Regions from separate parts of the Clostridium sp. Marseille-Q7071 genome, predicted to be linked through region 1. Evidence: a T-box and tRNA genes for the amino acid it is inferred to sense, from the RefSeq annotation. Region 1 holds a T-box; the other holds one or more tRNA genes.
The links. A T-box is a leader RNA that pairs with one kind of tRNA and senses whether it is charged. The one in region 1 lies ahead of gltX (glutamate--tRNA ligase), so its partner is inferred to be a tRNA-Glu.

Region 1 (3,418 bases):
CATCATGAAAAATAATCTAAAAACAATCATAAGAATGAATGTTTTCATTTGTTTATTTTTTGCTTAATCATTTAAGTATTAAAAATAAATAGCAAGAATATTCCCAATTTACAATATTTTGAATAAGGTATATAATTATATTGTAAAAACATACAAATTAGTATTAATATATATATTTTTGTTATTAATGGAAGGGGGTATATATGTTTTCAAATGAAAATCCTAAATATAAAAGTAAATATCGTAAATTTATTATATTATTTATTATTGTTCAGCTTTTAATAGGATCAATAAAACAACATTTTCACCCAGATGATAGTATTAGATTTTACTTCGATATTGAAAATATAATAGCTACATTTTTGTTAATCATTTTATATTTTATGGAAGTAAGGCAACAAAGAAAATTCAATATCCAAAATAAGAATTTGATTCAAAAAGATTATACAAAGCGACAATTTTCATTCAGTATATTAATAGATATTTTTATTTTAGCAAGTCTACTTTATAATATTTATAAAGTAGTTTCTATTTTTATTTAATGATAAATAAAACGAATAAATTTTAAAAAATATCTAGGTGGCTTTATAGCTTAGGGTGTATAGAAATCTGAAAGGATTAGTTTATTATGAATAATAAATTCTTACATGAATTGCAAGAAGATATTTTAAATGAAAAATCACTTTATATATTATATGAATTAGTTTTTATTTTAACTTTTTTTATTACAGTTGAAAATATAAGATTATTTCTTGATGTATTTAGAGTTATTATATCTGGAATAGCACTAATATTTTTAGTTTTAATTTATTTAAAATGCAAAGATTCTAGAAATAAAAAAGAGAATAAAAAAATTATTAATTATATAATTTTTTTTATTGTGTTAAATTCTGCATGTATATATGCTTTTATAAAAGATTTAAAATATATTTTATAATTTTCAAGGGAAGTCTGGTTACTTTCCTTAATGTATTTTTTAGAACAATCTGTACTAAAGCTTTGCATATATTATTGAATTAATATATGTTTTAATAAAATATCTTCATATATATATTAATTCTCAAACTAGTATATATACTGATTTAATCTTAAAAAAGGGGAATACTAACAAATATAGGTTTACAAAAATAATTTTCAAAGATATAATTAAACAAGGCATCTAACTAGTTATTTTTTTAGATGTCTAAGAGTAAAATTAAATAGTTTTGCGTTGAAGGAGAAGAGTACATAGGTGCAGATTTTAAAGAGAGCCAAGGATGGTGGAAGCTTGGTAAGTTAAACTATGGAAGGAAGCTCTGGAGCTATTAGTTGAAATAAATTTTTGGAGTAAACTAATGGGATTCTTCCCTTAAAGAGAAATGAGTGGGTTAAATTACTAATAAATTAGCCAATATAGGTGGTACCACGGAAGTATGTCTTTCGTCCTAAGTTTTAGGATGAAGGACTTTTTTTATTGTATTCACAATTGTGAATTAAATCCACCTCTGGGGAACAGTAGTGAAGCCCTTTAGGGTTCCCCTGAGGTGCAGTATAGTGTGGAACAAGAATTAGTGAATTTAATTAATGTTATGGATATATGCAATATAACTAAAGTATTGTCTACTATATTAAATATTCCTCCATATCATGCTGCACACTAAGGGTGGAAATGAATTCAAATCAATATTAATGTAAATAAGTAATACAATTAAATATATAGAAAGATAAGGTGAATAATATGAATTATGAAAATTTAGCAGAACTTCTTTTTCCTACTATTGATAAAACACCACAATATTATATTGAAAAGTATCCAGCTAGAAACCTTAAAGAAGGTGCATGTGTTACAAGATATGCACCTAGTCCAACAGGTTTCCAACATATAGGAGGAGTATTCTCAGCACTTGTTGATGAGAGAATAGCAAGTCAAAGTGAAGGTGTTTTTTACTTAAGAATTGAAGACACTGATCAAAAGAGAGAAGTAGAAGGTGCTATTGTTGATACCATTTCAACTATGAAAAGTTTTGGTCTTAATTTTAATGAAGGTATGATTGATGAAACTAATGAGATAGGAAACTATGGTCCTTATAAACAAAGTTTAAGAGGGGAAATATATAAAACCTTTGCTAAAGATTTAGTTAGAAGAGGATATGCTTATCCATGTTTCTGTTCAGAAGAAGAAATTAATGCTACAAGAGAAGAACAAACATCTATAAAAGCCAACCCAGGATATTATGGAAAATGGGCAAAATGTAGAAATTTAAGCTTTGAAGAAATTAAAGAAAATATTGAAAAGGGAGAAAAATTTATTTTAAGATTAAAATCTCCAGGAAACATTGAAAATAGAGTGGAAATTCAAGATTTAATTAAAGGTAATATATCTTTCCCAGAAAACGATCAAGATATAGTTATAATAAAATCTGATGGACTTCCAACTTATCATTTTGCTCATGCTGTAGATGATGGATTAATGAGAACTACTCATGTTATTAGAGGAGAAGAATGGTTATCATCACTTCCAACACATGTTCAGTTATTTGATATTGTTGGATTTGACAAACCTAAATATTGTCATACACCAACTATAATGAAGCTTGATGGAAACTCTAAGAGAAAATTAAGCAAGAGAAAAGATCCAGAAAGTGCTGTTAGTTATTATAGTGAAGAAGGATATCCAATGGTTTCAGTTGTTGAATATTTATTAAATATCATCAATTCAAACTTTGAAGTATGGAGAGAAGAAAATCCTTTTGTAGACTATAAAGAGTTCCCAGTAGAATTAGAAAAAATGAGCAAAAGTGGTGCACTGTTTGATATTATAAAATTAAATGATGTAAGTAAAAATGTTATTTGCAGATTAAAGGCGCCAGTAGTATATGATTACTATATAAATTGGGCTAAAGAATATGATAAAGAAATGTATGATTTAATGATTAGTAATGAGAAAATGGCTAAAGAAATCTTTAACATAGATAAAGAAGGGCCAAAACCAAGAAAAGACTTTGCAAAATGGAAAGATGTAAGAGAGAAAATTTTCTTCTTCTTTGATAAATTATTTGAAGAAGATGCTACAGAAAATATAGAGCTTCCAAAGAATGTTGGGCTAGAAGAAGCTAAAAGAGTTATAGAAGCCTATAGTAAAGCTTATAATTTCAACACAGATAAAGATACTTGGTTTGAAGAACTTAAAGCTGTAGCTGTAGAATTGGGCTATGCTACAGATAGAAAGAGCTTTAAGAAAGAACCAGAGGCTTATAAAGGTATGGTTTCAGATGTAGCTGGAGTGGTTAGAGCTGCTTTAACTCATAGAGCTAATACACCTGATTTATATACTATAATGCAAATCATGGATGAAGATTTAGTTAGAAGTAGATTTAATAAATTTTTAAATCTTTAATAAATAAGAAAAGTCGTGAGAAATTCACGACTTTTCTTATTT
Region 2 (3,418 bases), 3.8 Mb from region 1:
GTATATGGACACTTGTCTGTTAATGCAAATCCATAGCTTGCTTTTATAAGTGGACATAAGTTTTTAGGTAAATGTTTTTCTGCATCTGGAATAGTTTCTTCACTAACAGCGCAAAGGCTTATTGGATATGCACCTGCCGCATATATAGCCTCTACTGGTGCAAAAGTACAAAATGTACCTACTACCTTTTGTCCTTTATCCTTTAACTCTTTAACTTTAATAAATCCGTTTCTTCTTGTTTCATTAAACTCTTCAAAATTTTTTGGTAAATTATTCATTACAAACCCTCCAAATATATAATATGTGAGTAAAATATTATATAGCCTTTATAAACACTTGAACTTTAATATCTTTTAGTTTTAATAATTCTATTCTTTAAAATACTCTAATTAAATCTTTCAAGCAGTCAATTCATTATCTTGTCCAATTTTATTGCTTTTTTATAAAATAAAATTATTAATATTAGATCTTCTACCAGTTGTTTTTGATTACAGTTTAAAAGCTCAACTATATGTAGTTGAGCTTTTAAATACAAAAGGAAAATTTTAATTAAAGGATAAACGACTATAACCAACTTCGTCTTGAGTTAATGTTAACATATATTTTGACAATTGTGAATTTTTGTTTTTCAATGATTATGTACCTATCTATAGATATATTAAATACTCTTAGGAATCATAAATAATTATTTTTATAGTATTTCTTCATAACGAAAAAACTTGAATGTTTCCATTCAAGTTTTTCATGGAGCTGGCAATAGGAATCGAACCTACAACCTGCTGATTACAAGTCAGCTGCTCTACCGTTGAGCCATGCCAGCAATTATGGCGACCCAGAAGGGACTCGAACCCTCGACCTCCGGCGTGACAGGCCGGCACTCTAACCAACTGAGCCACTGGGCCATATTATGGTGGTCGCAACAGGGATCGAACCTGTGACCCTCTGCTTGTAAGGCAGATGCTCTCCCAGCTGAGCTATGCGACCATAATGGTGACTCCTAGGGGAATCGAACCCCTGTTACCACCGTGAAAGGGTGGTGTCTTAACCGCTTGACCAAGGAGCCAATGACGACTTTTTTATTTTTTATAAAATGGAGCTGGCAATAGGAATCGAACCTACAACCTGCTGATTACAAGTCAGCTGCTCTACCGTTGAGCCATGCCAGCTTATGTGGCGACCCAGAAGGGACTCGAACCCTCGACCTCCGGCGTGACAGGCCGGCACTCTAACCAACTGAGCCACTGGGCCATATGTGGTGGTCGCAACAGGGATCGAACCTGTGACCCTCTGCTTGTAAGGCAGATGCTCTCCCAGCTGAGCTATGCGACCACTAATGGTGACTCCTAGGGGAATCGAACCCCTGTTACCACCGTGAAAGGGTGGTGTCTTAACCGCTTGACCAAGGAGCCATATGTCATTTTACTTTTGTTAGGTCGGCGCTTTACGCACACCCGACAAGTAATATAATACCTAAAATTCTTAACAATGTCAACAATTTTTCAAAAAAAATTTCACTTTTTATCATAAAAGCTCATTTCATATTATAAACCTAGATAAATCAACAACTTTACTGGCACTTTTCTATAAGAAAAAAGTCATAATTTGAAATTTATTATAGAATTTTAAAATAAACTTATATATTTCTTCACAATATATATTCTATTCTAGATTAAATAATTTATGACTAATATGCCATAAATTATTTATTAATGATTACTTGATGGTTTTATTAGTAATACTTATAATAAGTTTAACATTATTTTTTCTTTTTAGAAAGGAGATTTTATTTTGAAACATGACCTTATTATAGTTGGTGGCGGTGCTTCAGGAATTATGGCTGCTATTATGGCAAAAGACCTAGGCATAGATGTAGCTATACTAGAAAGTAATGATAGGATAGGTAAGAAAATTCTTACCACAGGAAATGGAAGGTGTAATATAACCAATAAAAATATAAATATTTTAAGGTACCATAGTGAAAATAAAACTTTTTTTAATAAGGTCTTTGAAAACTTTACATTAAAAAATACCGTAGAATTTTTTAATTCAATTGGTTTATATTTAGTTACCTTAGATAGTGACAAAATGTATCCTATGTCCTTACAATCTTCTTCTGTACTGGATGTCTTTAGATTTGCTCTAGAGGAAAGGGAAGTTCCTATTTATTTAAATCATAAAGTAAAAGAAATAAATTATAAGAACAAATTCATTATAGATTGTAATAATGAAAAAAACTTTATTTGCAACAAGCTTTTACTTTGTGCAGGAGGAAAAAGTGCACCTAAAACCGGTTCTGATGGTTCTGGTTTCACCTTGGCTAAAAAGCTAGGACATAATATAATAAATCCTATTCCAGCTCTTGTGCAGCTTAAATTAAATCATAATAAGTTAAAAGCACTATCTGGTGTTAAATTTGATGGAAATGCACATATATATGTAAATGATAAATTAAGAAGAAGTGAATTTGGAGAGGTATTGTTTACAGATTACGGTATTTCTGGTCCTCCTATTCTTCAACTTAGTAGAATTGCTTCTTATAATTTATCTAAAGGAAAATATGTATCTTTAAAAATTGATATGATGAATAATTTTTCAAAAGATGAATTAAAGGGCTTTTTAGAAAATCATTTTGGAACATACTCATATAGATCTGTACATGATGCTCTTATAGGTATAATTAACAAGAAAATTATTCCCATAATACTTAAAGAAGCTAATATTGATAATATACATAAACCTTGTTGGTCACTAGAGTGGGAAGAAAAAGAAATGTTATTATCCTTATTAAAAGAATGGACATTTAAAGTAAGTGGTACTAATTCCTTTGATAATGCACAAGTTACAGCTGGCGGTGTAGATACAAAAGAAGTAGATGAGAACACCTTACAATCAAAAATAGTTCCTAATCTATATTTTGCTGGGGAGATATTAGATGTAGATGGAGATTGTGGTGGTTTTAATCTTCAATGGGCATGGAGTTCTGCCTCAGTGGCCGTCAAAAGCCTCAAAATGTCAGAACATCATAATAATAAATAATAATCATTATGCTTAATTAGAGATTAATAATTATTACTATATAAAACAAATAAATTTTTAAAGTAGAAAAGCTAGTCTTATAGACTAGCTTACTTATATTTACTTATTTAAAGCTTCTAATAATTTTTCTAAATCTAATCCATGAACCATAGCTGCTTCTTCTAAAGTTTCTGCTTGTGCTGATGGACATCCTACACAACCCATTCCAAAGCTCATTAATACATCTACAGAATTTGCATGTTGTCTTACAACCTCACCTATTGTCATATCTTTAGTAATTTTCATAAATAACACCTCTTCCATTAATTATATATTAGGCATCTTTAACTAGTTATTTTAGATACCTTATTATTATCTTCTTATATGTTTTTTTTATCCTTAT

Region 2: it has a tRNA-Glu gene. The T-box ahead of gltX (glutamate--tRNA ligase) is inferred to sense a tRNA for this amino acid. The anticodon was not compared.

The regions. Positions count from the first base shown of each region.
Region 1 is NZ_CBCOPR010000001.1:4,409,153-4,412,570, reverse strand. It holds gene ACWPW7_RS20930 (hypothetical protein) at 204-542, shown strand; gene ACWPW7_RS20925 (hypothetical protein) at 629-937, shown strand; T-box leader at 1,202-1,430, shown strand; gene gltX (glutamate--tRNA ligase) at 1,718-3,376, shown strand.
Region 2 is NZ_CBCOPR010000001.1:631,019-634,436, reverse strand. It holds gene ACWPW7_RS02970 (double-cubane-cluster-containing anaerobic reductase) at 1-278, opposite strand, end outside; tRNA gene ACWPW7_RS02965 (tRNA-Thr) at 746-820, opposite strand; tRNA gene ACWPW7_RS02960 (tRNA-Asp) at 826-902, opposite strand; tRNA gene ACWPW7_RS02955 (tRNA-Val) at 909-984, opposite strand; tRNA gene ACWPW7_RS02950 (tRNA-Glu) at 989-1,063, opposite strand; tRNA gene ACWPW7_RS02945 (tRNA-Thr) at 1,092-1,166, opposite strand; tRNA gene ACWPW7_RS02940 (tRNA-Asp) at 1,172-1,248, opposite strand; tRNA gene ACWPW7_RS02935 (tRNA-Val) at 1,254-1,329, opposite strand; tRNA gene ACWPW7_RS02930 (tRNA-Glu) at 1,335-1,409, opposite strand; gene ACWPW7_RS02925 (NAD(P)/FAD-dependent oxidoreductase) at 1,789-3,036, shown strand; gene ACWPW7_RS02920 (DUF1858 domain-containing protein) at 3,136-3,321, opposite strand.